4 regions of the Streptomyces sp. NPDC058373 genome follow, and region 1 is predicted to be linked to each of the others. Evidence: riboswitches for the same ligand, from Rfam matches in the RefSeq annotation. Region 1 holds a riboswitch; each other region holds the start of a gene.
The links. Region 1 has a riboswitch for cobalamin ahead of ACFWMZ_RS19270 (cobalamin biosynthesis protein). Riboswitches for the same ligand answer to the same signal wherever they lie in the genome.

Region 1 (7,380 bases):
GCGTGGAGACGGCGGTGGCGTGCGGGGCGTGGGTGTGGACGACGGCGCGGGCCGTGCCGGTGCGGTACACGGCGAGGTGGAGCGGCAGTTCGCTGGTGGGCTTCAGCGTGCCGAGGACCTGGCGGCCGTCCGGGGTGACGGCGACGGTGTCCTCGGGGCCGAGCTGGTCGTAGGGGACGCCGGTGGGGGTGATGAGGACGAGGTCCCGCGCGGTGCCGCCGCCCGGGCCGCCGGGGGTGACGCGGACGGAGACGTTGCCGGAGGTGCCGACCACCAGCCCGTCGCGGACGGTGGCCCGGGCCGTCTCCAGCAGGGCCCGCCAGGCGCGGGCGACGGTACCGTCCTGGTCCGCCAGGGCATCCTGGGCCTCCTGGACTTCCTGGTCTTCCCGGTGCTGCTCCAGCTTCTTCTCCATGGCGCGGGATCCTGCCACGGGGCTCCCCCGCGAGGGCAGCCGCCGCCCGAGGCGCGCCCCGCACCCCCAGCCCTCGCCCGGCGGCACTCCCCCGCCGGGCGGTCGCCCCGGCGTACGCACCCGCCCCCCGAAGCCCTCTCCGGCGCACGCCCCGTCCCCAGCCACCCACAGGGCATTCCGCTTCGCCGCCGCCGGCCCCGCCCGGGGCGTGCGACCTGCCTCACATCGCGGCTCCGCGGGCACCCCTGCCGAAGGCCGTGATCGAGGGCAGGAAAGGCCCCGGGAGCCGCTCCCCCACGGGGTCGGGGCGGGTCCGGGGACGAGGCGGCCGCCCGGGCTCCGGTTCGGGTCACCACGTTGCCCGGCTCAGTTCATCTTCCGTTCACTCAACACCCCTACGTTCAACGAGCCAACGACGTCCCACAGAAGTCCGGGTAAATGGAACACATCACGCTTCTCCTCGGGATCGTGATCGTGACCGCTCTCGTGTTCGACTTCACGAACGGTTTCCACGACACAGCCAACGCGATGGCCACCACCATCTCGACCGGCGCGATGAGGCCCAAGGCCGCGGTGGCGATGTCCGCCGTCCTCAACCTCGTCGGCGCGTTCCTCTCCGTGGAGGTCGCCAAGACGATCTCCGGCGGACTCATCAACGAGGACGGCCTGAAGACGGAAGTCATCTTCGCCGCCCTCGTCGGCGCCATTCTGTGGAATCTTCTGACCTGGCTCGTCGGTCTGCCGTCGAGCTCCTCGCACGCGCTCTTCGGCGGCCTCATCGGCGCCGCGGTGATGTCGGCGGGCTGGTCCTCCGTCAACGGCGGCACCGTCGTCACCAAGGTGCTGCTCCCGGCGCTCGCCGCGCCGCTCGTCGCCGGCCTCGCCGCGATGCTCGCCACCCGGCTGACCTTCCGGATCAACCGGAACGTGGACGAGAAGTCCACCGCCAAGGGCTACCGCGCCGGACAGATCGCCTCGGCCGGCCTGGTCTCGCTGGCGCACGGCACCAACGACGCCCAGAAGACGATGGGTGTCATCACCCTCGCCCTGGTGACCGGCGGTGTCCTCGCGCCCGGCTCCAACCCCCCGATGTGGGTCATCGTCTCCGCCGGTGTCGCCATCGCGCTCGGTACGTACCTGGGCGGCTGGCGCATCATCCGGACCATGGGCAAGGGCCTCACCGACCTCACGCCGCCGCAGGGCTTCGCCGCCCAGACCAGCGCCGCGACGGTCATCCTGGCCTCCTCCCACCTGGGCTTCTCCCTCTCCACCACCCAGTCGTGCTCCGGCGCGGTGATGGGTGCGGGCCTCGGCCGCAAGGGCGGTGTCGTCCGCTGGTCGACCGCCACCCGGATGTTCGTCGCCTGGGGCCTGACGCTCCCGGCCGCCGCCCTGGTCGGCGCGGCCGCCGAGTTCCTCACCAAGCAGGGCGACTGGGGCGTCGCCGCCACCGCGGTCCTGCTGGTCGGCGGGTCCTTCGCGATCTGGCTGCGCTCGCGCCGCTCCCCCGTCACCCACGACAACGTCAACGACGTCGAGCCGGGCCAGGACGAGCCCTCGGGCGTCGTCACCCAGGCCATGGCCTCCGTCGCCCCGCCGCCCACCGGCGCGGCCGCCGCCTCCGACGAGGCCGCCGCCTCGGACGCCTCCGGCGAGCGGGACGACGACGACCGGGACGGCGACGGTCCGGCGGGCGGCTCCCCGCTCTCCTCGATCCCCGGCCAGCCCGGCCACTCCTCCGCCGAACCGGCCCGGCCGGCCACGGTCTGACCCGGCCTCGCGTACGTAAGGACACCTCACCATGCACATCGACTGGGCAGCCCTCGGCGCCGTCTTCGGCGTGAGCCTCGTGGTCACCGTCGCGCTCGTCGGCTTCTTCACCCTCGGCATCGTGGGCCTCTCCAAGGGCGCGAGCAGCACGCAGGGCGGCGGATCCGGCGCCCTCGCCAGGACCGGCGGCTACCTCTGCTTCGCCCTCTGCGCGGCGGCGGTCGCCTACGGGATCTACATCATCGTGGCCTGAGGGCCACCTCCCGCCGCGAAGGGCGGACCGGACGTACGGCGTCCGGCCCGCCCTTCGGCGTACGGCGGCGCGGGCGCCCGGTGCCGCGCCGCCCCCGCTGTGGGGCTCCACACACTCTTCGCCGCAGGTCAACGGTGAGTTGACTGGTGTTCCGGGCACGTGGTGGACTGCCGGGGCCGAAACACGGAGGCAGCAGAGGAAGCCGGTGCGAATCCGGCGCGGTCCCGCCACTGTCACCGGGGAGCGGCATCTCCGCCGAGCGCCACGGCCCCCAGGGGCTGGAAGGCCAGGGGATGCCGCCGATCCGGAAGCCAGGAGACTCTCGCCCCCGGTCACGTCGAACCAGGGCGCGGACCCTGAGTGAGGACACACCGCCATGCGTGGCTGCCCGTCGCCGCCCCCTCCAGCCGTCCACCGGTCCCCCGAGCGCCGAACGGACTGAGCCCCGTGGACCGTGCCGGCCGCGTCTTCGCGTGCGGCGCCACCGCCGGGCTGCTGGCCGACGCCCTTCTCGCCGACCCCGGCCGGGGCCACCCCGTGGCCCTCTTCGGCCGGGCGGCCGCCGCCGTGGAGCGGCGCCTGTGGCACGACCACCGCGGCTGGGGCGCCCTGCACACCGCGCTCTGCGCGGGCGGCGCCACCGCCGCCGCCGCGCTGGCCGGTCGAGCCGTACGCCGCCACCCGCGCGGCGCCGTCGCGCTGACCGCCACCACGACCTGGGCCGTGGTCGGCGGCACCTCGCTGGTGCGTGAGGCCCGGCTGATCGGCGCCGCCCTCCAGGCCGGTGACGTGGCCGAGGCGCGGCGGCTGCTGCCCCGCCTCTGCGGGCGCGACCCGCAGGCGCTGGACGCCGACGCGCTGGCCCGTGCCGTGGTGGAGTCGGTCGCCGAGAACACCTCGGACGCGGTGGTCGGCGCCCTGGTCTGGGGCGCGGTCGCGGGCGTCCCCGGCCTCGTCGGGTTCCGCGCCGTCAACACGCTGGACGCCATGGTCGGCCACAAGTCGCCCCGGCTGCGCCGGTTCGGCTGGGCCTCGGCCCGCCTCGACGACGCCGTCGGCTACCCGGGGGCGCGGCTGACGGCCGCCCTCGCCGTCCTCGCCGGACCCGACCCGCGTGGCGCCGTCCGGGCCTGGCGCGCCGACGCGCACCGCCACCCGAGCCCCAACGCGGGCCCGGTCGAGGCGGCGTTCGCCGGCGCGCTCGGGGTGCGGCTCGGCGGGACCCTGGCGTACGGCGGGCGGACCGAGCACCGGCCGGTGCTCGGCGGCCAGGGCCGCCCGGTGCGGCCCGGCGACATCGAACGGGCCGCCCGGCTCTCCCGGCGCGTCGGGGCGCTGGCCCTGGTGGCGGGGGCGGGCGCACGCCTGGCCGCCGGAGCGGTACGCGGGCGCGCCCGGCGCGCGGGAACCGGGAAGGGACGGGCAGGGGCATGAGCGGCGGAGTGCTGATCGCGGGGACCACCTCGGACGCCGGGAAGAGCGTGCTGACGGCGGGCATCTGCCGGTGGCTGGCGCGGCGCGGGGTGAAGGTGGCGCCGTTCAAGGGGCAGAACATGTCCCTCAACTCGTTCGTCACCCGGGAGGGCGCGGAGATCGGCCGGGCCCAGGCCATGCAGGCGCAGGCCGCCCGCGTCGAGCCGACGGCGCTGATGAACCCGGTCCTGCTCAAGCCCGGCAGCGACCGCTCCAGCCAGGTCGTGCTGCTCGGCAAGCCGGTCGGGGAGCTGAGCGCCCAGGGTTTCTTCGGCTCGGCACGGCCCGGGGAGCCGGCGCGTGCGGTGGCGGGCGGCCGCCGTGAGGCACTGCTGGAACCGGTGCTGGAGTGCCTGGCCCGGCTGCGGGCCGAGCACGACGTGGTGGTCTGCGAGGGCGCGGGCAGCCCCGCCGAGATCAACCTGCGCCGCACCGACATCGTCAACATGGGCGTGGCCCGCGCGGCGAAGCTGCCGGTGCTGGTGGTCGGCGACATCGACCGGGGCGGGGTCTTCGCCTCGTTCTTCGGCACCACGGCACTGCTGGCCCCCGAGGACCAGGCGTTGGTGGCCGGGTACGTGGTCAACAAGTTCCGGGGCGACGTCGAGTTGCTGAAGCCCGGCGTCGAGATGCTGCGGGGCATCACCGGACGGCACACCTACGGCGTCCTGCCGTACGCCGACGGGCTCGGCATCGACGAGGAGGACGGGCTGCGGGTCTCGCTGCGCGGCGCGGTCCGCGAGTCGGTGGTGGCACCGCCGGTCGGCGAGGACGTGCTGCGGGTCGCGGTCTGCGCGGTGCCGCTGATGTCGAACTTCACCGACGTGGACGCGCTGGCCGCCGAACCGGGCGTGGTGGTGCGGTTCGTGGACCGGGCCGAGGAGCTGGCCGACGCCGACCTGGTGGTGGTCCCCGGCACCCGGGGCACGGTCCGCGCGCTGGCCTGGCTGCGTGAGCGGGGTCTGGCCGACGCGCTGCTGCGGCGGGTCGCCGAGGGGCGGCCGGTGCTCGGCATCTGCGGCGGCTACCAGCTCCTCGGCGAGCGGATCGAGGACGAGGTGGAGTCCCGGGCGGGCACCGTGGCGGGGCTCGGCGTGCTGCCGGTGCGAGTGCGGTTCGCGGCCGGGAAGACGCTGGCGCGGCCGGCCGGTTCGGCCCTCGGCGAGCCGGCCGAGGGGTACGAGATCCATCACGGCGTCGCCGAGGTACGGGGCGGCGAGCCGGTCTTCACCGACGCGGCCGGGCGGGCCCTGGACGGCTGCCGGGTCGGCGCGGTGTGGGGCACCCACTGGCACGGCTCGCTGGAGAGCGACGGCTACCGCAGGGCCTTCCTCACCGAGGTGGCCCGGGCCGCGGGCCGCCGCTTCGTCCCCGCCCCCGACACCTCCTTCGGCCTGCTCCGCGAGGAGCAGCTCGACCGGCTCGGCGACCTGATCGAGGAGCACGCCGACACCGAGGCGCTGCTGCGCCTCATCGAGCGGGGCGCCCCGCCCGGCCTGCCGTTCCTCCCGCCGGGAGCGCCATGACCCGCGCCCCGGTCAGCGAGCCTCACGCCCGCACGCCCGGGCTCCGCCCTCCCGGCGGCCCCGCGTCCCCTGTCCGCCGTACCCCTGCCGCCGCGCGGCGCGTGGTCTTGGTGAGTGAAGGAGTGAAGTCCCGATGAGTACCAGTTCCCGCTATCCGTTCACCGCGATCGTCGGTCAGGACGACCTGCGGCTGGCGCTGCTGCTGAACGCGGTCTCCCCGGCGGTCGGCGGTGTCCTCGTCCGGGGGGAGAAGGGCACCGCCAAGTCGACGGCGGTACGCGCGCTGGCCGCGCTGCTGCCGCCGGTGCGGGCCGTGGAGGGGTGCCGCTTCTCCTGCGACCCGGCCGCGCCCGACCCCGACTGCCCGGACGGGCCGCACCCGGTGGACGGGCAGGGCGGCCGGGGCCGGGAGCGGGCGGCGCGGATGGTGGAGCTGCCGGTCGGCGCCTCCGAGGACCGGCTGGTCGGCGCGCTCGACATCGAACGGGCCCTGGCGGAGGGCGTGAAGGCGTTCGAGCCGGGCCTGCTGGCCGACGCGCACCGCGGCATCCTCTACGTCGACGAGGTCAACCTCCTCCACGACCACCTCATCGACCTGCTGCTCGACGCGGCGGCGATGGGCGCCTCGTACGTGGAGCGCGAGGGCGTCTCGGTGCGGCACGCGGCCCGCTTCCTGCTGGTCGGCACGATGAACCCGGAGGAGGGCGAGCTGCGCCCGCAGCTGCTGGACCGGTTCGGTCTGACCGTGGAGGTCGCCGCCTCCCGGGAGCCGGGCCAGCGCGTCGAGGTGGTCCGCCGCCGCCTCGCCTTCGAGGACGACCCGGCCGCCTTCGCGGGCCGCTGGTCCGGCGAGGAGGCCGAGCTGCGCGAGCGGGTGGCCGCCGCCCGGGCGCTGCTGCCCCAGGTACGCCTGGGCGACGGGGCGCTGCGCCGGATCGCGGCGGTGTGCGCGGCGTTCGAGGTCGACGGGATGCGCGGCGACCTGGTGATGGCGCGCACCGCGACGGCGCTGGCCGCCTGGGCCGGGCGCACCGAGGTCGCCGTCGAGGACGTACGGCAGGCCGCGCTGCTGGCGCTGCCGCACCGGCGCCGCCGCAACCCCTTCGACGCACCGGGCCTGGACGAGGAGAAGCTGGACGAGGTGCTGCGGGACGCCGCCGCCGACGACCCCGAGGACGAGCCGCCGACGCCGCCCGAGGGGCAGGCGCCGGAGGACCCGGCCGACGGCGACGGCGACGACGGCCCGGGCCCGGACGGCGGCGGGGGCGGGGGCGGGCAGCCCGACCCCGGCGACGGCGGTTCCGGCGGGGTCCCGCCGCAGCGCGCCGAGGACTCCGGTGCCGGGGCACCCGAAGACGCGCCCGAGGCGCTGACCGGGCGGGAGCCCGGCGAGCCCGCCGGCGGTACGCCCCGCCCGGCCTCGGCGGAGCAGCAGGCGGTGGCGGCGGGCGAACCCTTCCGCACCAAGGCGCTCAGCGTGCCGGGGCTCGGCGCGGGCGCTGCGGGCCGCAGGTCCCGGGCGCGTACCGAGCACGGCAGGACCACCGGCGCCACCCGCCCCGAGGGCGCGCTGACCAAGCTGCACCTGACGGCGACGGTCCGGGCGGCCGCCCCGCACCAGCGGGCGCGCGGCCGGTCGGGGCGGGGCCTGGTGGTGCGCCGCGACGACCTGCGGCAGGCGACCCGGGAGGGCCGCGAGGGCAACCTCGTGCTCTTCGTGGTGGACGCCTCCGGGTCGATGGCGGCCCGCAAGCGGATGGGGGCGGTCAAGGGCGCGGTGCTGTCGCTGCTCCTCGACGCCTACCAGCGGCGCGACAAGGTGGGGCTGGTGACGTTCCGGGGCCGCGAGGCCGAGGTGGCGCTGCCCCCGACCTCGTCGGTGGACGCGGCCGCCGCCCGCCTCCAGTCGCTGCCGACCGGCGGCCGGACCCCGCTGGCGGCGG
Region 2 (7,380 bases), on a different contig from region 1:
CCGACACCCGCCCCATCGTCGAGGAATCCCGCCGTCTCGGTGAGCGCATCGCGGGGAAACTGGTGGAGCGCACCGGTTCCGCGCCCTCCAACTACATCGGCGGCGGCACCGGCCTCGACGTCCGTGACGACCTCGGCGGGCTCAACCTCTCCACGGTCCCCAAGGTCTTCGTGGAGTGCGGCAACATGCGCGACGAGCAGGACGCCGCCCTGCTGACCGACGGGGAATGGCGCCAGAAGGCGGCGCTCGGCATGGCCGACGGCATCACCGTCTACCTGCGGGGGTAGGCGTCCGGGCGGCGCCCGGACGGCCGTTCGGGGGGAGGCTGTGCAGGTCTTGGCGGACCTCCTTTCCCGGCAGACACCCCACGGGGACGGGCGGTAGTGTCCTCCGTACGATGGGGGGTCGCCCCCACGCTTCGCACCGGCACTGAGCCAGGGCGACAGCGGACGCCCACTTGACCACGAGACGACTGACGAAGGACCTGAAGTGAATATCCGCTCTCTCACAAGAGGCGACGGCGTGGTGATCGTGGCAGCGGTGTTGCTGTTCGTCGCCTCGTTCCTCTCCACCTGGAGCTGTGACGGCTCGGCCTGCGAGGGCGTGGAGCTCCCGATGGCGTGGGACAACGGGGCCCTCGTGATGGGTGTCTACCTCGCCGGTGTCATCGGGGCCGCGCTGATCGTGGTCGCCCGGATGCTGCCCAACCCCCTCAAGGTCGCCGGTATCGGCCTCGGCCAGGCCGGCATCGTCATCTCGGTGTTCGCCGCGTGGAGCGCGCTCGGCGCCATCTTCGACCCGGGCGGCTCGCTGGACACCGGCAGCGCGGGCCCGGACGCGGGCATCGGCCTCATCCTCGGCCTGATCGCCGCACTGGTCCTGGCGGGCGCCGCCGTCGCCACCCCGCTGGTCCCGGCCCTGAAGGGCGCTCTCATCGGCGCCCCCAAGCCGCAGACCCCGCAGCCGTACGGCGGCCAGCCGCAGGGCGGTTACGGCTACCCGGGCGCCCAGCAGCAGCCCTACGGCGCGCAGCCCGGCCAGCCCCAGTCGTACGGCGGCCAGCCCGGCCAGCCCTTCGACGCGCAGCAGGCCCAGCAGGCCCAGCAGGCGCCCCAGCCGCAGCAGCAGGGCCAGCCGCAGGCGCCGTCGCAGGGCGGGGAGTTCGCCCCGTTCTGGTTCGCCGTGCCGGTGGCCCGCCCGCTCTACGGCGAGGACGGCGCGCCGACGCCGATCGCCGAACTCGCCCCGGGCAACTGGTACCTGGCGGTCGAGCAGCGTGGTGCGGCGCTGATCGCGCAGACCCAGGAGGGCCGCCGCGGCGTCCTCCAGGACACCACGGGCATCCAGCGCGGCTGACCCCCGCGACCACCCGCACGAGAAAGCGGCCCCGCCGCCCGGAGGAAGTCCGGGGGCGGGGCCGCTTCTCGTGGGTGGGGGCGTGGGTGCGGGTCAGCAGCACTCGGGTTCGAGGCCGGACGGGAGCCGGTCCCCGGAGAAGACCGCGCAGGTCGGCTCGTCGCCGCCGAGCGCGGCGACCGCGAGGAGGAGTGAGCCGGCGGTCCAGGCGGTGAGTTCGCGCGGCCAGACCGCCTCGTCCTCGAAGACGTACCCGGTCCAGTAGAGGCCGCTCTCGGCGTCCCGCAGGTGCTGGACGGACTGGAGGATCTCCAGGGCCCGGTCGGACTCGCCCATCACCCAGAGGGTGAGGGCCAGTTCGCAGCTCTCGCCGCCGGTGACCCACGGGTTGGGCACGACGCAGCGCACGCCGAGGCCGGGGACGACGAAGCGGTCCCAGCCCTCGTCTATGCGGGCCTTGGCCTCGGTGCCGGTGACGGCGCCGCCGAGGACCGGGTAGTACCAGTCCATCGAGTAGCGCTCCTTGTCGAGGAACCGCTCGGGGTGGCGGCGTATCGCGTGGGCGAGGAGGCCGGTGGCGAGTTCCCAGTCGGGCTGGGGCTCCTCGCGCTGCTCGGCGATGGCCAGCGCGCAGCGCAGTGCCTGGTGGACGGAGGAGGAGCCGGTGAGGAGCGCGTCGGCGACGGCGGTACCGTCGGCCTCGCGCTTCCAGCCGATCTGCCCGCCGGGCTGCTGGAGGGCGAGAACGTGTTCGACGGCGGCGGCGACCACCGGCCACATCCGGTCGAGGAAGGCGTCGTCGCCGGTGGCGAGGTAGTGGTGCCAGACGCCGACCGCGACGTAGGCGGTGAAGTTGGACTCGCGGCCGCGGTCGGTGGGCTCCTCGGCGTCGCCGTCGGCGTAGGCGGCGTACCAGGAGCCGTCGGGGAGCTGGTGGCGGGCCAGCCACTCGTAGGCACGGGCGGCGGCGTCGTGCTCGCCGGCCGCGTCGAGTCCCATGGCGGCCTCGGTGTGGTCCCACGGGTCGAGGTGGTGCCCGCGGAACCACGGTATGGCCCCGTCGCCGCGCTGCACGGCGAGCAGTCCCGCGACGGTGGCGCGGGCCTCCTGCTCGGTCAAAACCCCGGGCAGGACCAGGTGTTCCGTCCGGGGAGAGGTCACTGGGCGGCCGCCGTCGGGAGGTGGGGCTTGGTGGCGTAGGCGACGAAGCTCTTGCCGACGACCGGGTTGAGGAGCTGCTCGGCGACCCGGGTCAGCGCGGGCTTCTTCATGATGTCCCAGACCAGCAGCTTGTGGTACGCCCGCACCGGCAGCGCCTTGTCGTTGTCGACGCCGAAGGCGCACTTGAGCCACCAGTAGGGGCTGTGCAGGGCGTGCGCGTGATGGGTGCCGTACGGCTTGAGTCCGGCGCCGCGCATCTTGCCGAGGAGTTCGTCGGCCTTGTAGATGCGGATGTGGCCGCCCTCGACCTCGTGGTACTCGTCGGAGAGCGCCCAGCAGACCTTCTCCGGGCCGTAGCGGGGCACGGTGACCGCGATGCGGCCGCCGGGCTTGAGGACGCGGACCATCTCGGCGAGGACGCCCTTGTCGTCGGGGATGTGCTCCATCACCTCGGAGATGATGACGACGTCGAAGGACTCGTCGGGGAAGGGCAGGTTGAGGGCGTCGCCCTCCATCGCGGTGGCGGTGGCTCCGGCCGGGGCCTCACCGGCCTCCTTCATCGCCGCGAACCAGGTGGCGACCTCGCGGATCTCCTCGGCGTTGCGGTCCAGCGCCACCACCTGCGCGCCGCGCCGGTAGCACTCGAAGGCGTGGCGCCCCGCGCCGCAGCCCAGATCGAGCACGCGGTCGCCTGCGGCGAGCGGGAAGCGGGTGAAGTCGACGGTCAGCACGTGGACCTGCTTTCGCGGTCGGGTCGGGCGGTGGCGGCCGGGGCGGCGGGGCGACCCGGGCTCCCGGCGATGGCCTGGCGGTAGTGGGCGACGGTGCCGAGGGCGGCCTGGCGCCAGGTGAACTTGGCGAGGACCCGGGCGCGTCCGGCGGTGCCGAGGCGGCGGCGCAGCTCCGGGTCGGCGAGGAGCTTGCCGAGGGCGGTCGCGAGGGCCCCGGCGTCGCCGGGCGGGACGGCGAGGCAGGTGTCTCCGTCGGCTCCGGCCACCTCGGGGATGGCGCCGCCGGTGGTGGCGACCAGCGGGGTGCCGGTGGCCATGGCCTCGGCGGCGGGCAGCGAGAACCCCTCGTAGAGGGAGGGGACGCACGCGATCTCGGCGGAGCGGATCAGGTCGACCAGTTCGGCGTCGCTGATGCCCTTGACGAACTCGATGGCGCCGGTGAGGCCGAACCGCTCGATGGCCTGCGCGACGGGGCCGTCCTCGGCGGGGCGGCCGACGACGACGAGGTGCGCGTCGGGGTTCTCGGTGCGGAGCTTGGCGAGCGCCTCCACCAGGTGGACGAGGCCCTTGAGGGGTACGTCGGCGCTGGAGGTGGTGACGATCCGGCCGGGCACCTCGGCGACGGACGGGTCGGGCGAGAAGAGGTCGGTGTCGGCGCCGATGTGGACGACGTGGACCCGCTCGGACCGCACGCCGAAGTGGTCGACGATCTCCTGGCGGGAGGTGCCGGAGACGGTGAGGACCGACGGCAGCTTCCGGGCGACACGTTTCTGCATCCGTGTGAAGCCGTACCAGCGGCGGACCGAGAGGCGGCGGACGAACGAGTCGGCGGCGTCCAGTTCCAGCTGCCGGTCGACGGTGATGGGGTGGTGGACGGTGGTGACGAGCGGGGCACCGAGCGCGCGGGCGCCGCCGAGCAGGCCGTAACCGAGTGTCTGGTTGTCGTGGATGACGTCGAACCGTCCGGCGAGCGCGGCGAGATGGCGGCGGGCGCGGAGGCTGAAGGTGAGCGGCTCGGGGAAGCCGCCGGTCCACATGGTGGCGACCTCCAGCGCGTCGACCCAGTCGCGGTACTCGCCCCGGCGGGGGGTGCGGAAGGGGTCGGGCTGGCGGTAGAGGTCGAGGCTGGCCAGTTCGGTCAGCTCCACGCCCTCGTCGAGGACCGGGTAGGGCTGGGCGCCGATGACCTCGACGTGGTGGCCGAGCCGGGCCAGTTCGCGGGAGAGGTGGCGGACGTAGACGCCCTGGCCGCCGCAGAAGGGGTCGCCCTTGTAGGTGAGGAGGGCGATGCGCAGCGGGCGGTCGCCACCCGCGAGGGGGTCGCCCGAGGCCGGTTCCGGGGAGGCTTGCTGTCGTGCGGGGTCCGCCTCCATGGCCTCAGCGGTCACTACCCGGCCCCCTTCTGCCAGCACAATGTCCCGGGAGGTTACGCCGGGACTCCGATCCGCAACAAGTTTCGGCGCGGTCGGTCTTGATCGTTCACGAAGCATCGAATCTACCGGCAGGTAGCTCTTTCGGGTCCTCCGGAACAGGTGATTCGCACCACGACCCGGACGGCGCGGGCCCCGGGCTCCCGGCCACCGGGAAACGGCCCCGGCCCACCACACCCCCGCACCGGTACAGTGACCAGGTCGTCGTCAGGACCGAGTGAGGGGAAGCCGGTGGGAATCCGGCGCTGACCCGCAGCCGTGAGCCGCCCGGACATCCGGGCCGGCACAGCCGGAATGCCTCACCGGACTCATGACCGGCTCGCGCCGCCGGACCCCTCCGGCGGCCGGCACCGTCGAGGCATACGGAGCCGAGCCCGGCGCCTTCGCGCGCCCGTGCCCGGCTTCCTTCAGGAGAGGGCACCCACCACTCATGACCGTCCGTCGCAGCGCCCTGGCGCTCACCGCGCTGACCGCACTGACGGCGGCGTCGGCCGCCTTCGCTCCGGCCGCCGTCGCCGAGGACTCCCCCGCTCCGTCCCCCTCCGTCCGGGTGCCCTCGGGCCTGTACGGCGACGGCGACCCGACCTACGACGGCGTCTACCGCCAGTCCCTGGCCCTGCTCGCGCAGGACACCGCCGGGGTGGAGCCCGCGGCGAAGGCCGTCGACTGGCTGATGGGGCAGCAGTGCGAGGACGGTTCGTTCGCGCCGTTCCGCGCCGACCCGTCGGCCGCCTGCGACGCGAAGACGCCGGTCGACACCAACCAGACGGCCACCGCCGTGCAGGCGCTCGCCGCGCTCGGCGGTCACGACAAGGCGGTCGGCAAGGCCGTCGACTGGCTGAAGTCGGTCCAGAACGACGACGGCGGCTGGAGCTACACCCCCGGCGACGACACCGACACCAACTCGACCTCGCTGGTGGTCGGCGCGCTCGCCGCTACCGGGACGAAGGCCGCGTCGGTCACCTCCGGGAAGGACAGGACGCCCGAGGACGCGCTGCTCGGCCTCAGCCTGGAGTGCGCCGGCGGTGGTGCCTTCGCCTTCCAGCCGGAGAAGAACGGCGATCTGAACGCCAACGCCGACGCCACCGCCGCCGGGGTCCTCGGCGGCCTCGGCTCCTCGCTGGTCGTCACCAAGGGCAAGACCGGGGCGCAGCCGGCCTGCGAGAAGCCCGCCGACGCCCGGACGGCCGCCGCCAACGGCGCCGCCCACCTCGCCGGCCTGCTCGAGAAGGACGGCCACCTCACCTCCACCACGCCCGGCGCCGAGGACCAGCCCGACATCGGCAACACCGCCGACGCGGTGACCGCGCTGTACGCGGCCGGGCTGACCGACGCCGCGAAGAAGCCGCTGGCCTGGCTGAAGAAGAACGGACCCGCCTGGGCGAAGCAGTCCGGCCCCTCCGCCTACGCCCAGCTCGTGCTGACCGCACACGCCACCGGCACCGACCCGCGCGCCTTCGGCTCCACCGACCTGGTCGCCGCGCTGAACGCCACCGGTCCCGAGCCGGAGGCCGACGGGAAGGGCGGCTCCGACGCCCAGGGCGGCGAGGAGCAGGCGGCGGACGAGGACGGCTCGCAGCTCAGCGTCTGGTGGATCATCGGCGTCGGCCTGCTCGTCGGCGCCGGTGTCGGCCTGATGCTGAGCCTGCGCAACAAGTCCGGCCGCAAGTGACCCCCGGCTCCGCCGCGTCCCGCCCCGCCCGCCGCACCCTGCGGGCGGGGTTCGCGCTGCTCCTCGGGCTGCTGCTCGCCCTGCTGGTGGCGGCGCCCGCGCAGGCCGCCGGGTACCGGTACTGGTCGTTCTGGGAGCGCGAGGGCTCCACCTGGAGCTACGCCACCCAGGGCCCGACCCAGGCCCTGCCCGGCGACGGTTCGGTGCAGGGGTTCCGGTTCGCGGTGAGCGCGGAGGCCGACGACTCGGCCGCGCCCCGGGCGAAGGCCGGGTTCGCGGAGATCTGCGCCGCCACCGAGGAGCGCGCGGGCCGCAAGCGGGTCGCCCTCGTCATCGACTTCGGCACCGCCGCCGACGCGCCGGAGGGCGAGCGCCCGCCGAAGCCCCGCACCGCCTGCGCCAGTGTGGCCGAGGAGGCGAGCGCCGCCGACGCGCTGGCCGCCGTCGCGCCGCCGCTGCGGTACGACTCCTCGGCGATGCTCTGCGCCATCGTGGGCTACCCGGAGGCCGGGTGCGGCGAGCAGGTGTCGGGCTCGGGCGAGCCGTCCGCCGAGGGGACCTCGGAGGCGGCCTCGCCCGAGGCCGGGGAGCCGGAATCCGGTGCGGATTCCGGCTCCGGTCCCGGCGGTCCTTCGGCCGGGCTGCTGGTCGGAGCCGGCGCCGTGGCCGTGCTGGGCGCGGCGGCGGTGTGGCAGTCCCGCCGACGGCGCGGCTGAGCGGCGGTCCGGTGATGCACGGCCCCCTCCAGCAGGCCCGCCGGGCGCGCCCGGCGCTCCTCGCCCCGCTCGCGACGCGGTCCAACGCGCTGCACGCCGGGGCGTGGTGGCTGTGGGCGCTGGGCCTGGCCGCCGCCGCCTCGCGGACCCGCAACCCTCTGCTGCTCGCCCTGCTGATCGGCGTCGCGGGATACGTGGTCGCGGCGCGCCGCACCTCCTCGCCGTGGGCGCGCAGTTACGGGGCCTTCGTCAAGCTGGGTCTGGTGATCATCGCGATCCGGCTGCTCTTCGCCATGCTCCTCGGCTCACCGGTG
Region 3 (7,380 bases), on a different contig from region 1:
CCCACCTCCCAGCTGCTGGAGGTCGGCTACATCACCGCCGACGACTCCCTCGCCACCCTGCTCGACATCACCGCCGGCGGCCGGGTGCTGCGCATCGAGCGGCTGCGGCTGGCCAGCGGCGAGCCGATGGCGATCGAGACCACCCACCTCTCCGCCAAGCGCTTCCCCGCCCTGCGCCGCTCCCTGGTCAAGTACACCTCTCTCTACACGGCGCTCTACGAGGTCTACGGAGTGCGCCCCGCCGAGGCCGAGGAGACCATCGAGACCTCGCTCGCCACCCCGCGCGAGGCCGCCCTGCTCGCCACCGACGTGGGCCTGCCCATGCTGATGCTCTCCCGCCACTCCCGCGACGAGACGGGCGCGCCGGTGGAATGGGTGCGGTCGGTCTACCGCGGCGACCGGTACAAGTTCTTGGCACGGCTGAAGCGGCCGGTGGATTAGGACCGGCGGCGCAGCGGGGCCGGTGGCGGAGCAGGGCCGGACCCCCGCGCCGACGGCCGGACGGGCGGTACCCCTCACCGGGTGCCGCCCTTCCCCATGTCCGGCAGAAGGGCCGACGGAGGAAGAGGGGTCGCATGGCGGGAAATAGCTCTCCGTCCTTCCGTCATCCGGTACTACGCCCGCTCGCCCCAGCCCGGCCTCCGGCGGCGAATTCGCTCGTACGTGTGTGCTTTTCCGCGCATGCCCGACGGTCCGCCGCGGGTACGCAGACTGCAGCGGGCGGTGCCGGCAGGGGAGCGGTCCGGGAGGGATCGCGAGGGCGCGGGCGGCGCCTCGCGGGGGGACAAATGCGGGGGGAGGCGTGCGTAAGGGGCGAGGACGCGGAGGTTCCGGCGGAGGGTTGCGCCGGGCGGCAAGTCGTTGCCGTTCCGATACGCGGACAGGGGGTGTCAAAGCCCGGACTGGTCGCCTACATTTCCGACGCATTACAGGAGTTCAGCGCGGGTGGGTCCATCTGCGCTCATGTGAGGGGACCATCATGGCCGAGCCGGCTCCACCCGCTTCCGAAAACCGGAAGCTGTCCGCCAAATCCATCGCCATCTGGTCGCTGGTCGCCGTGGTCGGCGCCATCGCCTGGAGCGTGCTGGCGCTCTCCCGGGGCGAGGAGATCTCCGCCATCTGGATGCTGGCGGCGGCCCTCGGCTCGTACGCCATCGCGTACCGCTTCTACTCGCGGTTCATCGCCAACAAGGTCCTCAAGGTCGACAAGAACCGGGCGACCCCTGCGGAGCGCCTGGACAACGGGGTCGATTTCCAGCCGACCGACCGCCGGGTGCTCTTCGGCCACCACTTCGCGGCGATCGCGGGCGCGGGTCCGCTGGTCGGCCCGATCCTGGCCGCCCAGATGGGATACCTGCCGGGCACCATCTGGATCGTGGCGGGCGTGATCTTCGCCGGCGCCGTCCAGGACATGGTCACGCTCTTCTTCTCCACCCGCCGCAACGGCCGTTCGCTCGGTCAGATGGCACGGGACGAGATCGGCCCGGTCGGCGGTGTCGCCGCCCTGATCGCGGTCTTCATGATCATGATCATCCTGCTGGCGGTGCTGGCCCTCGTCATCGTCAACGCGCTGGCCGGGTCGCCGTGGGGTGTCTTCTCCATCGGCATGACGATCCCGATCGCCCTCTTCATGGGCGTCTACCTGCGCACGCTGCGCCCGGGCAAGGTCACCGAGGTCTCCGTCCTCGGTGTGGCGCTGCTGCTGCTGGCGATCGTGGGCGGCGGCTGGGTCGCCGAGTCCTCCATGGCGGACTTCTTCACTCTGGAGCCGGGCACCCTGGTCATCTGGATGGTGGTCTACGGCTTCTTCGCCTCGGTGCTGCCGGTCTGGATGCTGCTCGCCCCGCGTGACTACCTCTCCACCTTCATGAAGGTCGGCACGATCGTGCTGATGGCGGTCTGCGTCGTCATCGCGATGCCGACGCTGAAGATGGACGGCGTCACCTCCTTCGCGACCAGCGGCGCGGGCCCGGTCTTCTCCGGCTCGCTCTTCCCGTTCGTCTTCATCACCATCGCCTGCGGCGCGCTCTCCGGCTTCCACTCCCTGGTCTCCTCGGGCACCACCCCGAAGATGGTCCAGAAGGAGACCCAGATCCGGATGATCGGGTACGGCGCGATGCTCACCGAGTCGTTCGTCGCCATCATGGCGATGATCGCCGCGTGCATCATCGACCCGGGTCTCTACTTCGCGATCAACTCCCCGGCCGGCGTCCTCGGCGACACGGTCAACAGCGCCTCTGAGGCGGTCGCCAACCTCGGCTTCACCATCAGCCCGGACCAACTGGCCCAGGCGGCGAAGGACGTCGAGGAGCAGTCGCTGCTGTCGCGGACCGGTGGCGCGCCCACCTTCGCCCTCGGTATGGCGGAGATCTTCGCGGCCGCGCTGGGCGGCGCCGGGATGAAGGCGTTCTGGTACCACTTCGCGATCATGTTCGAGGCGCTCTTCATCCTCACCACCGTCGACGCCGGTACCCGGGTCGGCCGCTTCATGCTCCAGGACACCCTGGGCAACGTCTGGAAGCCGATGCGCCGGGTCAGCTGGTGGCCGGGCGTCTGGCTGACCTCGGCGGTCGTGGTCGGCTGCTGGGGCTACTTCCTCTGGGTCGGCGTCCACGACCCGCTGGGCGGCATCAACCAGCTCTTCCCGCTCTTCGGCATCGCCAACCAGCTGCTGGCCGCCGTCGCGCTCGCTGTCTGCACCACGCTGCTGATCAAGTCGGGCCGGCTCAAGTGGGCCTGGGTGACGGGCATACCGCTCGCCTGGGACGTGGCGGTCACGCTCACCGCGAGCTGGCAGAAGGTCTTCTCGGACAACCCGGCCATCGGCTTCTTCGCCCAGCGCGCCAAGTACCAGGACGGCATCGACGCGGGCGAGGTGCTGGCCCCGGCCAAGTCGATGAGCGACATGCACACCGTGGTGACCAACTCCACCGTGGACGGCGTCCTGTCCATCGTCTTCGCGGTGCTGATCATCATCGTCCTGGTCGACGCGGGCCGCGTCAGCTACAACGCGATCCGCAAGCCCGAGTCGGTCAAGCTCGCCGAGGCGCCCTTCGAGCAGTCGAAGATCGTCGCCCCGGCCGGGATGTTCCCCACCGCCGAGGAGAAGGCCGAACTGGCCCTCGTCGGCGCGGGAGCGCCGGGCTCCTCCGGTGACGGTGACGGCGACGCCCCCGCCCGGCAGGGCGGCGGCGACCGGGCATGAGCGGCGAGGCGGCCCACCCCGGACGCCTCGGCGTCCTGGCCCACCGCGTGCGCGAGGGCGTCCGCTGGATCGGCTGGTACGTCCGGGAGGTGTCGGGCGAGACGGCGTACGAGAAGTACGCCGCGCACGTCCGGCGCCACGACCCGGACGCCGAGGTGATGACCCGCAGGCAGTTCGAACGCAGCCGCATGGACGCCCGCGAGGCCGATCCGCGCGACGGGTTCCGCTGCTGCTGACCGCGGGACGAGGCCGCCGGCCCCCTCAGGGGGTCGGCGGCCTCGCCGTGTCCCGGGGCCGGGCGCAGCCCGCGCGCGGGCGCGGGGCACGGCAGGGCAGGGCAGCGCAGTGCGCGCCTGCGGCGAGGCCGCGTCCAGCCGAGCCGCCCCGCCCCTCGCGTGCCCCCTGGCACCTCGTCCCCGGACCCGGGCGCGTACGCTCTCCCAGGTCGCTGTGCCGCTCCGGACCGTTCCCGCGAGAGCCGCCGGGACCGTCCCCAGGAGCCTCTCCGGGCCCGCCGAAAGTCCCTCAGGAACCGGCTCCCCGGCCCGCCCTGGCAGCCGCTCCAACCCCGCCCCGAGGGCTTCGCGCGGGGTTCGGGCATCCGGTGCGGGTGGGGTCGAATGACCCACCTCACAGCACACCCGACACAAGATATGGGGCCGCTTGGCGAGCGCGGCACAAGATGTATGCTCATGCTCGCTGTCGTCGCAGGGGGAATCCGGTGGAAGTCCGGAACTGTCCCGCAACGGTGTGTTGGTGCGCTTCTGCGTGCCCGCGAGTCCGAGGACCTGCCGACAGTGCACCCGGCCGTCCGGTCCGGGTGCCGATGTCGTCCGGGCCTCGCGGAATGGGCTCGCGGACGCGTGCGGTGCCGTGTGCAGTGAGCCCGGTGTCCGCCCGTACCCGCTGCCCTCCGCAGGCTCCGAGCCGAGCGAGGGAGAGCTTCATGACCATCGCGCCAGCCGATCCGTCGACGGCCGAGGTGCGGGCCGAGGAGATCCAGGGCCCCGGGGGCGCGCTGCTGCGTACCCTCACCGACCTCACCGCGGATCTCCCCGACACCGACCCCGGCCGGGTGGCCGCCGCCGCGCTCCGGGGCCGCAACGCCACCTCGGACGAGGCCGAGCTGCGGTCGCTCGCGACGGAGGCCGCCGCCGGTCTGATCTCCGAGGACCCCGCCTACTCCCGGCTCGCCGCCCGCCTGCTGACCCGCACCATCGCCGAAGAGGCCGCGGGCCAGGGCGTGCGCACCTTCACCGAGTCGGTCGCCACCGGCCACCGCGAGGGCCTGATCGCGGACCGCACCGCCGCGTTCGTGACCCGGCACGCCGAGCGGCTCGACGCGCTTGTCGACACGGCCGCCGACGACCGCTTCGGCTACTTCGGCCTGCGCACCGTGCACAGCCGCTACCTGCTGCGCCACCCGCACACCCGCCAGGTGATCGAGACGCCCCAGCACTTCATGCTGCGCGTCGCCTGCGGCCTCGCCGAGGACGACTCGGTCCAGGCCGTCGAGGAGGTCGCCTCGCTCTACCGGCTGATGAGCGCCCTCTCCTACCTGCCCTCCTCCCCCACGCTCTTCAACTCCGGCACCCGGCACCCGCAGATGTCCTCCTGCTACCTGCTGGACTCCCCCAAGGACGAGCTGGAGTCGATCTACGACCGCTACCACCAGGTCGCCCGGCTCTCCAAGCACGCCGGCGGCATCGGCCTCGCCTACTCCCGCATCCGCGCCCGCGGTTCGCTGATCCGCGGCACCAACGGGCACTCCAACGGCATCGTCCCGTTCCTCAACACGCTCGACGCCTCGGTGGCCGCCGTCAACCAGGGCGGCCGGCGCAAGGGCGCCGCCGCGGTCTACCTGGAGACCTGGCACGCCGACATCGAGGAGTTCCTGGAGCTGCGGGACAACACCGGCGAGGACGCCCGGCGTACCCACAACCTCAACCTGGCGCACTGGATCCCGGACGAGTTCATGCGCCGGGTCGACGCCGACGCCGACTGGTCGCTCTTCTCCCCCTCGGACGTGCCGGAGCTGACCGACCTGTGGGGCGACGCCTTCGACGCGGCGTACCGCGCGGCGGAGGCGGCCGGGCTCGCCAAGCGGACCATCCCGGCGCGCGAGCTGTACGGCCGGATGATGCGCACCCTCGCGCAGACCGGCAACGGCTGGATGACCTTCAAGGACGCCTCCAACCGCACCGCCAACCAGACGGCGCTGCCGGGCCACACCGTGCACTCCTCCAACCTGTGCACGGAGATCCTGGAGGTCACCGACGACGGCGAGACCGCCGTCTGCAACCTCGGCTCGGTCAACCTCGGCGCCTTCGTCACCGACGGCGCCGTCGACTGGGAGCGGCTGGACGAGGCCGTCCGCACCGCCGTGGTCTTCCTCGACCGCGTGGTGGACATCAACTTCTACCCGACCGAGCAGGCCGAGCGCTCCAACTCCCGCTGGCGGCCGGTGGGTCTGGGCGCGATGGGGCTCCAGGACGTCTTCTTCCAGCTCCGGCTGCCCTTCGACTCCGCCGAGGCCCGGCAGCTCTCCACGCGGATCGCCGAGCGCATCATGCTCACCGCCTACGAGACCTCGTGCGACCTCGCCGAGAAGAACGGCCCGCTGCCGAACTGGGACCGGACCCGCACCGCGCAGGGCGTCCTCCACCCCGACCACTACGACACCGAGCTGGCCTGGCCCGAGCGGTGGGAGGCGCTGCGTACCCGGGTCGCCGCGAGCGGCATGCGCAACGCGCTGCTCCTCGCCATCGCCCCCACGGCCACCATCGCCTCGATCGCCGGCGTCTACGAGTGCATCGAGCCGCAGGTCTCCAACCTCTTCAAGCGCGAGACGCTCAGCGGGGAGTTCCTCCAGGTCAACTCCTACCTGGTCGAGGACTTGAAGCGGCTCGGCGTCTGGGACGCGCGGACCCGCGAGGCGCTGCGCGAGGCGAGCGGCTCGGTGCAGGGCTTCGCGTGGGTCCCCGAAGAGCTGCGCGCGCTGTACCGGACCGCCTGGGAGCTGCCGCAGCGCGGCCTGATCGACATGGCGGCGGCCCGGACCCCGTTCCTGGACCAGAGCCAGTCGCTCAACCTGTTCATGGAGACGCCCACCATCGGCAAGCTCAGCTCGATGTACGCGTACGCCTGGAAGAAGGGGCTGAAGACCACGTACTACCTGCGGTCGCGCCCGGCCACGCGGATCGCGCGTGCCGCCGGGAGCTCCGCACCCACCACCGCGTCCGTCCCGGCGCAGGCGGCCCCCGACGCGGAGTCCGTCGCCTGCTCCCTGGAGAACCCCGAGTCCTGCGAGGCATGCCAGTAATGACCACCCCCGACACCACCCCGGCAGCGAACGCGCACACCGTGGGCGCGGCGAAGAACCTGCTTGACCCCGGCTTCGAGCTGACCCTGCGCCCGATGCGGTACCCGGACTTCTACGAGCGCTACCGGGACGCGATCAAGAACACCTGGACCGTCGAGGAGGTCGACCTCCACTCCGACGTCGCCGACCTGGCGAAGCTCTCCCCGGGTGAGCAGCACCTGATCGGACGGCTGGTCGCCTTCTTCGCCACGGGTGACTCGATCGTCGCCAACAACCTCGTGCTGACCCTGTACAAGCACATCAACTCCCCCGAGGCGCGGCTCTACCTGAGCCGTCAGCTCTTCGAGGAGGCCGTGCACGTCCAGTTCTATCTGACGCTGCTCGACACCTACCTGCCCGACCCGGCCGACCGCGCGGACGCCTTCGCGGCGGTGGAGAACATCCCCTCGATCCGGGAGAAGGCGGAGTTCTGCTTCCGCTGGATGGACTCGGTGGACCGGCTCGACCAGCTGGAGACCCAGGCCGACCGCCGCAAGTTCCTCCTCAACCTGATCTGCTTCGCCGCCTGCATCGAGGGGCTGTTCTTCTACGGGGCGTTCGCCTACGTGTACTGGTTCCGCTCGCGCGGGCTGCTGCACGGCCTGGCGACCGGCACCAACTGGGTCTTCCGCGACGAGACGATGCACATGAGCTTCGCCTTCGACGTGGTCGACACGGTCCGCAAGGAGGAGCCGGAACTCTTCGACGACAAGCTGGAGGAGCAGGTCGTCGCGATGCTCAAGGAGGCCGTCGAGGCCGAGCTGCAGTTCGCCCGCGACCTGTGCGGCGAGGGCCTGCCCGGCATGAACACCGA
Region 4 (7,380 bases), on a different contig from region 1:
GTGCGGGGGCGTTTTCCCGTTGCCCCGGACGGGGCGGGTGGGGTGGCCTCAGGCGCCGGCCGGGCTGGGGGTCGGCTGGGCGCCGTTTCGACCTGCCCGTCACTGATGGCCTCAAACGCCGGCCAGGCTGGGGGTCGGCTGGGCGCCGTTTCGACCGTGCCGGTCACTGATGGCCTCAAACGCCGGCCAGGCTGGGAATTGGCTGGGCGCCGCCTCGACCTGCCCGTCACTGATGGCCTCAAACGCCGGCCGGGCTGGGTTGGCTGGGCGCCGCCTCCAGCGCCCCGTCACTGATGGCCTCAAACGCCGGCCGGGCTGGGGGCCGGCTGGGCGCCGTTTCGACCGTGCCGGTCACTGATGGCCTCAAGCGCCGGCCGGGCTGGGAATTGGCTGGGCGCTTCGGTGCTGCGGTCGTGCGCTGCTTCGGTCGTAACCGTCAGTTGTCGGTCTCAGCCGCCGGGCGGGCTGATGGGTGGCGTCGGTCGGTGGATTTTCGGGGTGGAGGGATGAGACTGGGGCGAGTCGAGCCATATGGGGCAATTGTCCGTGACGCGTGTCCGTCGCGTGTCTCCGTGACGCGTGCCTGGGGCGCGTGGTCGTGGGGAGTGTTCGGGGCGTAGGTCCGGATGGGTGTCTGTGAATGCGTGAGCGTGAGGAGTTTCGGGTGGAGTCGTCTCAGCCCTCCCCCAGCACCGCCAGTACCGCCAGGGGCGCCAGTGCCGCCGTGCCGCTGGAGGAGGCCACCAGGACGCCGTACGTGCGGCGGCGGGCGCCGGTCGTGGCGGTGCTGATGACCTCGCGTGACCGGCGTCGGCAGACGCTGCGGGCGCTCGACGCCCTCGCCGACCAGCGGTCCCTGCCGCCCGGTACGGCCCTGCGCGTCCATCTGGTCGACGCGGGGTCGCGGGACGGCACCGCCGACGCGGTACGGGCCGCCCATCCCGAGGTCGAGGTCCACCGGGCCGGGCCGCAGGTCCGCTGGGGGGAGGGGATCAGGATGGCGAGCCGGAACAGCCGGGCGGCCGGGGCGACCCCCTTCACCCATCAGTTCTGGCTGCGCGACGACGTGGTCCTCGCCGACGAGGCGCTCGCCCTCCTCCTGGCCACCTCCCGGGCGCTCGGCGACACCGCCGTGGTCGTCGGCGCCGTCCGCGACGGCCGGGTGCCCGGCGCCCGCCCCGGCACCGCGCCGCTCGCCTACTCCGGGCGCCGCCGCACCCGCCGCCCGCACCGCCTGCCGCTGGTCGAGCCGACCGGCCGTACCGAGCCCTGCGACACCTACGACGGCGCCGCCGTGCTGCTGCCGCGCGCCGCCCGCGACCGGGCGGGCGACCTCGACCGGGCCTTCCGGCACGCCCTCGGCGACCTCGACCACGGTCTGCGCGCCCGCCGCGCCCGCGTCCCCGCCTTCGTCGCCCCCCGCACGGTCGGCGAACGCCACACCGCGCCCCTGCCGCCCGCCTCCGAGGAACCCGGCATCGGCGTCCGCGAGGCCCTGCGCCGCCGCGCCGCCGAACTCCCGCCCCGTACCTGGTGGACGTACTGCCTGCGCCACACCGGCGCCCGGGCCCCGCTCCTGATGGCGGCCCCGTATCTGCGCACGGCCCTGCGCGCGGCCCGCGCCTGAACGAGCGGCAGGCGTCGGGCACGGGCGCCGCCACCAGCTCGTACCGCTCAGCTCGGTGACGGCCGCCTCGGCGCTTGCCCGCGCCACGCCCGCTCCCGGCGGCCCTCGCCGCCTGTGCGGCTGACGCCGCTGCCGCCGTCACGCGGCCGTTCCACACCCACCGCCGAACAGCGGTGGCAACCATCCCGCCCGGACCCGACCCGGAACGGTCACGCGGGATAGTGCCAGGCAACGAGGGTACGGGGCAAGGCGGTTGCCCTCCCACCCCAACCAACATCCAACCACCCCTCCCCCACACACCAGCCCCCCACCACCACCCAGCCACCGGGCCACCGGGCCACCGGGCCACCGGGCCACCGGGCCAACCCCAGCCCGGCCGGCGCTTGAGGCCATCAGTGACGGGGAGGCGGAGGCGGCGCCCAGCCAACCCCCAGCCCGGCCGGCGCCTGAGGCCATCAGTGACCGGCACCGTCAGGCGGAGCCCAGCCACCGATCAGCCCGGCCGGCGCTTGAGGCCACCCCGCCCTCACCCGGCGGAGCCAGGAAGCTCCAGGGCAGCCGCCAGCGCCCGCCACTCCGCGATGGGCAGATCCCGCATGGGATCAGGAGTGACCACCTGGAGCGCCACATGATCAGCCCCCGCCTTCTGAAAGGCAGCCACCCGCGCCCGAATCCGCTCGGCACCGCCGTACGCCACCACCGCGTCCAGCAGCGCGTCACTCCCCCCGTCCTCGAAGTCGGCCTCTCCGAACCCGGCCCGCCGCAGGTTGTCGGTGTAGTTGGGCAGCTCCAGGTAGAAGCGGAGGTAGGCCCGGGCGGTCTCGCGCGCCCGGTCGAGGTTGTCGTCGAGCACCACCTTGAGCTCGGGCGCCAGCAGCGGCCCGACCCCGAGAGCCTCACGCGCCTCGGCGACGTAGTCCTCGGTCACGAGGTACGGATGGGCCCCGGCCGCCCGCTCCTTCGACAGCTGGAGCATCTTCGGCCCGAGCGCCGCCAGCACCCGCTGTCGGGCCGGGACCGGGTTGGGTGCCTCGTCCAGCGCGGTCAGGTACTCCTTCATCGCCGTGTACGGCTTGGCGTACTGATCCGGCGCCAGCACCTGGTGGCTGGCGCCGATCCCGAGGACGAAGCGGTCCTCGTTGGCGCGGTTGGCGTCGCAGGCCTCCTCGGCGACGCGGTCGGCCGGGTGGTCCCAGATGGAGAGGATGCCGGTGGCGACCCGTAGGTGGTGGGTGGCGGCGAGGACCGCCTCGGCGTCGGCGACGCTCGCACTGCCGCCGACCCAGATGGTCCCGTAGCCGAGCGCCTCGATCTCCTCGACGGCGTCGGTGATGGCTCCGTCCCGCCCCGTCCCGTCGGAGATCCGGAGCGCGCCGCTCCAGATGCCGACGGTGCCGAGGCCGAGTTCATGGGCGGCGGTGGTGTTGGCGGGGCTGGTCATGGGTCTCGCTCCTCCTTCTCGGGCGGCCGCGAGCCGACGGGCCGCGGCCGCCTACGGGCCCGTCCCGGGCGGCGGGGCCGGGCCCGGCGGCCGGTCGGGTGTGGCGGGGGCTGGTGCCCCACCGTGGACATCCTGCTGTCCGGGGCCGGTCATTCCCGGGACCCACGACGCCGGGAGACCCGGGTGGCGGCGAGGCCGCCGGCCACCCGGCCCGCCGCACGGCCCCTGTGACGGGATCTCGGGCCCCGCCCGGCAGCCCGGTGGCAGGATGCCCGGATGGACACCTCCCCTGCCCACGTCCCTGCCCCGCCCCGCGCCCCGCACCCCTGCCCGCTCCGCCTGGACGAGGCGCTGGCCAAGGTCGACGCCCTGTGGAGCCCCCGGGTCGTCACCACCCTCAACGACTACGACGTCAAGGTCGCCCGGCTCCAGGGCGCCTACGTCTGGCACGCCCACCAGGACACCGACGAACTCTTCCTCGTCGTGGACGGCACCCTCCACATCGACCTCCGCGACGCCCCCGACGCCGGGGAACGCACCGTCACCCTGGGGACCGGGGCCCTCTTCACCGTCCCCCGGGGCGTCGAACACCGCCCGCACACGGAGTCCGGAGCCCAGGTGGTCCTGCTGGAGCCGTCCGGGACGCTCTCCACCGGGGACTACGCGGGCGAGGTCCCCGACCACATCGACGCGACGACCGGGCGGAAGTGACTGAGGGGGCCTGGCGCCCCTCAGCGCCGCCCTGCGAGAATCCCCCCGCACACGCGACGGCGGACGAGGAACCCGGTGGGAATCCGGGACGGTACCGCCACTGTGAAGGGTGAGCGACCCGAAGGACGGCCACGGTCCCAGGCGTTGGAGCAGGGACGGGAAGGCCCGGGGAGCGTCGAACCCGAGTCAGGAGACTCACGCCGTCGCACCTCGGCACAGCGGGGCGGATCTCCCCGAGAGAGGACGGTGGCACGCATGTGCCCGTACGTCTGGACCCCGGCGCGGAGCCACCCGCGCCCCTGCCCCCTCACCCCGCAGGCCCGTACGCGGTGAGCGCCACCCTCACTCCGCTGCTCGGCCGGCTCACCGCCGTCGGCCCCTACTTCACCGCCGACACCACCCCGCGCGCCGACCCCGCCGAAGGCGGTTTCCGGCCACTCGCCGAACTGCACGGGGACGGCTTCGTCCCGTACGTCGCGGAGATCGGCCGGCGCATGGGCGTCGGGCCGGGCCGGATCGCCGCCTCCACCGCGCAGCTCGGGATCGCCTCGCGGCTCTGGTCGCTCGCGCTCGGCTGCGCCGCGCTCGGCGGGGAGGTCCCCGACCTCGATCCGGCCCGCGTCTGGTGGTACCGGGCGCCGGGCGGGCCGCTCGAACTCCGCGTCCCCGCCCCCCGCCCCCTGCCCGGGCCGCTCCCCGACGCCCTGCACTGGGCCGTCACCACCACCCACCTCGCACCGCTCGCCGCGACCGCACGCGCCCACTACGCGCTCTCCCCCCCGGGTCCTGCGCGGCAACTCCGCCTCCGCCCTGGTCGGCGCCCTGCGCGTCCTGACGAACCAGGCCCCGGACACCCCGCACCCATCCGTCCCCCTGGTCGAACGCCTCCTCGCCACCCCGCCCCTCGCCGGCTCCGGCGCCTTCCTCCACGAGGAGGGGCTCGGCATCGCCTTCACCCGCCGCAGCTGCTGCCTCTACTACCGGGTCCCGGCCGAGAAGTGCGGCGACTGCGTACTGAGGACGCGTACGCCCCGAGCCCGTACGCCCCGGAAACGTACGGGCCCGCCTACCGAGGAGCCGTCCGCGTGACCGGGCGCCGCTCGTCCCCCTGGCCGGCCTGGTCCGCGGGGCCCCCGAGGGGCGTGTCCGCCGTGACCTCGCGGACGTGGACGACCCCGTCGAACCACTCCCCCGGCGACCGCCCCGCCATGTAGTGCGCCGCGCTCTCCCGAGGGTCGAACCCGGGCCCGATCAGCCGCACCCGTGCTGGCGCCGCCAGCCACTCCGCGACCGCGCCGGGCAGCTCCCCGCTCCCCTCGCCCACTCCGCTCACATCCACCCAGTACGCGTCGGGCCCGCCCCGCCCGAACACCTCGTCGAGGTACCCCTCGGGCGACGGCGGCACGTCGTACGGGATCGCCCCATGGCTGAAAGTCACCCCGACGGAGAGGTAGGCCGGGCCGAGGCGCTCGCGCAAGAAGCTCCCGGCGTTCCGGTGCGTCTCGGGCGGTGACGGGGGCGTCACCGCCCGCGGCTCGCCCACCGCCATGTGGGCGAGCCCGCCCCAGTAGACGATCTTGTCCCCGCTGCGGCGGCACCATCCGAGGGTGTCCTCGGCCAGCTCCCGCTCGATCCCGGCCATCCCGGCGAGCCGCGGCCCCCGCTCGCCCCCGGGCGACGGCCGGGCGAATCGCACCTGGTCGGCGGGGTTGCGCAGGTTGTACGCCCGCATCCATTCGACCAGCCCGAGGATCTCCTCGGACCGCCAGAACAACCGCGCCCCGGCGGGCATCGCCCGCGGACCGCCCTCGCCCGTCCGCACGTACCCGTCGATCCCGACCGCGACCGGATCGTCCCCCTCCGACGCCACCGACCGGAATCCCGCCTCCTCCACCGGCACGCGCACCATGCGATGCGCCACCACCGCCAACTCCCGCCCCTGGCGGCAGGCGACCCCGACGGCCACCACCTCGGCGCCGCGGTCGCGTACGAGCGAGACGAAGGCCGCCAGGTCGCCCGACGGGGCTTGCGTGTCAGCGGCGTTCAGCGGATGGGCGCGGGCTCCGAGCCACTGGACGATCTGAGCGGTGCTGGTGTCCATGGTGTCCGGGTCCCCTTCGGTCGGGCGGTGCGGCCTCTGCGAAGGAGCCTCGGACGTCAACTTCGGTTGAGGTCAAGGGAGGGGCGGCGGCCCAAGAGGCACGCGCGAGCGAGCGGGACGCGACCCGGTCCGGTCGCGTCCCGCTCGGTTCGGGGGCCGCCCCGCGGGCAGCCGTGTCCGCTACAGAGGCGGCGCGTCCGGGCGCTCCGTGCACAGCGCCCAGATGACGAAGATGCCGAGGGCGATGTTGAGGAGGGCCCAGAGGGGGAGGTAGGGGAGCCACATGAAGTTGAGGATGACGGTGACGGCGGCGAGGCCGACGCCGGTGGCCTTGGCCCAGGTCTGGCCGGTGAGGATGCACCAACCGGTGATGGCGACCAGGACGCCGAGGAAGAGATGGATCCAGCCCCAGGCGGTGACGCTCATCTTGAAGGCGTAGTCGCCGAGGCCCGCGTAGACGGTGTTGTCGGCGATGCCCGCGATGCCCTGGAGGAAGCCGAAGACTCCCTGGATGAGCAGGAGGACGCCCGCGAGGACCGTGCCGCCGGTGGCCCAGGCCTGGCGGGTGGAGTCGTCCTCCGGGACGTCGGCGGCGCCGGTGTGCGCGCCGCTGTGCGCCTCACGGGGGTCGGGGGTCTCGTGCTGATCGCTCATGTCGGGTGCCCTCTCATCGACGGCGTGGCTTCGTCCAGCGTCGGGGCCCGGCACCGGGGGCGCGCGGAGGGCTGGGCCGAACGGGTGACGGCCCCCGGGCGGGCCGGGCCCCGGGGAGAGGCCGTACGAGCCGGGCCCACGCCGAACGCCTCTGGAGAGTGCACGGGAATTCACTCGCGGCGCCGGCGTTGTCCCTGGTGTCGTGGACGGCGAACGGGCAGCGCGGCGGGAACCTGGGACGAAGGAGCGTGGCGGGATGGCGGTGGGGGCGGACCGGGGATGTCTCTTCTGCGCGATAGCGCGCGGGGAGGCTGCGGCCAGCACGGTGTACGAGGGGGACCGGGTCGTCGCCTTCATGGATCTCCAGCCGGTGACGCCCGGCCACGTCCTGGTCGTGCCCAAGGCGCACGCGGCGGGGCTGGAGGATCTGCCGGAGGCGCTCGGGGCCGAGCTGTGGCAGGTCGCGCACCGGATCGGACGCGGGCTGCGCCGGTCGGGGCTGCGGTGCGAGGGGGTCAACCTCTTCCTCGCCGACGGGGAGGCCGCCTTCCAGGAGATTTCCCATGTGCATCTGCATGTCTTCCCGCGGTACGCGGGGGACCCGTTCCGGATCGACGCGGACTGGCAGGTGCGCGACCGGGGGACGCTCGACGCGACGGCCGGGGCGGTCCGGGCCGGGCTGACGGAGCTCGCGAACACCTGAAAGCCCTCGCACAGAGGCTGAGCCACGCCATGCCCCGCCGAGCCGCGTCCTCCGGCGGCAGCCGTCCCGCCCGGGTCAGGGTCGCCCAGAACACCTCGGTGAACAGCCCGGGCTGGACGCCGCCCCCGGCCGACTGAAAGCGG

Region 2: linked by a shared signal. The riboswitch ahead of ACFWMZ_RS26090 (prenyltransferase/squalene oxidase repeat-containing protein) and the one ahead of ACFWMZ_RS19270 (cobalamin biosynthesis protein) in region 1 are both predicted to bind cobalamin.
Region 3: linked by a shared signal. The riboswitch ahead of ACFWMZ_RS07410 (ribonucleoside-diphosphate reductase subunit alpha) and the one ahead of ACFWMZ_RS19270 (cobalamin biosynthesis protein) in region 1 are both predicted to bind cobalamin.
Region 4: linked by a shared signal. The riboswitch ahead of ACFWMZ_RS22575 ((2Fe-2S)-binding protein) and the one ahead of ACFWMZ_RS19270 (cobalamin biosynthesis protein) in region 1 are both predicted to bind cobalamin.

Annotation. Positions count from the first base shown of each region.
Region 1 is NZ_JBHXJE010000033.1:22,272-29,651, reverse strand. It holds gene ACFWMZ_RS19285 (class II aldolase/adducin family protein) at 1-433, opposite strand, end outside; gene ACFWMZ_RS19280 (anion permease) at 854-2,185, shown strand; gene ACFWMZ_RS19275 (hypothetical protein) at 2,217-2,438, shown strand; cobalamin riboswitch at 2,633-2,760, shown strand; gene ACFWMZ_RS19270 (cobalamin biosynthesis protein) at 2,886-3,872, shown strand; gene ACFWMZ_RS19265 (cobyric acid synthase) at 3,869-5,437, shown strand; gene ACFWMZ_RS19260 (putative cobaltochelatase) at 5,571-7,380, shown strand, end outside.
Region 2 is NZ_JBHXJE010000063.1:16,838-24,217, forward strand. It holds gene ACFWMZ_RS26065 (N-acetylmuramoyl-L-alanine amidase) at 1-287, shown strand, start outside; gene ACFWMZ_RS26070 (hypothetical protein) at 490-1,356, shown strand; gene ACFWMZ_RS26075 (prenyltransferase) at 1,450-2,517, opposite strand; gene ACFWMZ_RS26080 (methyltransferase domain-containing protein) at 2,514-3,248, opposite strand; gene ACFWMZ_RS26085 (glycosyltransferase family 4 protein) at 3,242-4,636, opposite strand; cobalamin riboswitch at 4,861-4,999, shown strand; gene ACFWMZ_RS26090 (prenyltransferase/squalene oxidase repeat-containing protein) at 5,109-6,350, shown strand; gene ACFWMZ_RS26095 (SCO2322 family protein) at 6,347-7,066, shown strand; gene ACFWMZ_RS26100 (CbiQ family ECF transporter T component) at 7,078-7,380, shown strand, end outside.
Region 3 is NZ_JBHXJE010000007.1:167,912-175,291, forward strand. It holds gene ACFWMZ_RS07395 (GntR family transcriptional regulator) at 1-441, shown strand, start outside; gene ACFWMZ_RS07400 (carbon starvation CstA family protein) at 980-3,205, shown strand; gene ACFWMZ_RS07405 (YbdD/YjiX family protein) at 3,202-3,441, shown strand; cobalamin riboswitch at 3,875-4,016, shown strand; gene ACFWMZ_RS07410 (ribonucleoside-diphosphate reductase subunit alpha) at 4,152-6,527, shown strand; gene ACFWMZ_RS07415 (ribonucleotide-diphosphate reductase subunit beta) at 6,527-7,380, shown strand, end outside.
Region 4 is NZ_JBHXJE010000044.1:37,329-44,708, reverse strand. It holds gene ACFWMZ_RS22590 (glycosyltransferase family 2 protein) at 665-1,627, shown strand; gene ACFWMZ_RS22585 (TIGR03620 family F420-dependent LLM class oxidoreductase) at 2,154-3,068, opposite strand; gene ACFWMZ_RS22580 (cupin domain-containing protein) at 3,345-3,779, shown strand; cobalamin riboswitch at 3,843-3,976, shown strand; gene ACFWMZ_RS22575 ((2Fe-2S)-binding protein) at 4,389-4,868, shown strand; gene ACFWMZ_RS22570 (erythromycin esterase family protein) at 4,846-5,880, opposite strand; gene ACFWMZ_RS22565 (hypothetical protein) at 6,061-6,534, opposite strand; gene ACFWMZ_RS22560 (HIT family protein) at 6,797-7,237, shown strand; partial or broken gene ACFWMZ_RS22555 (TetR family transcriptional regulator) at 7,272-7,367, opposite strand.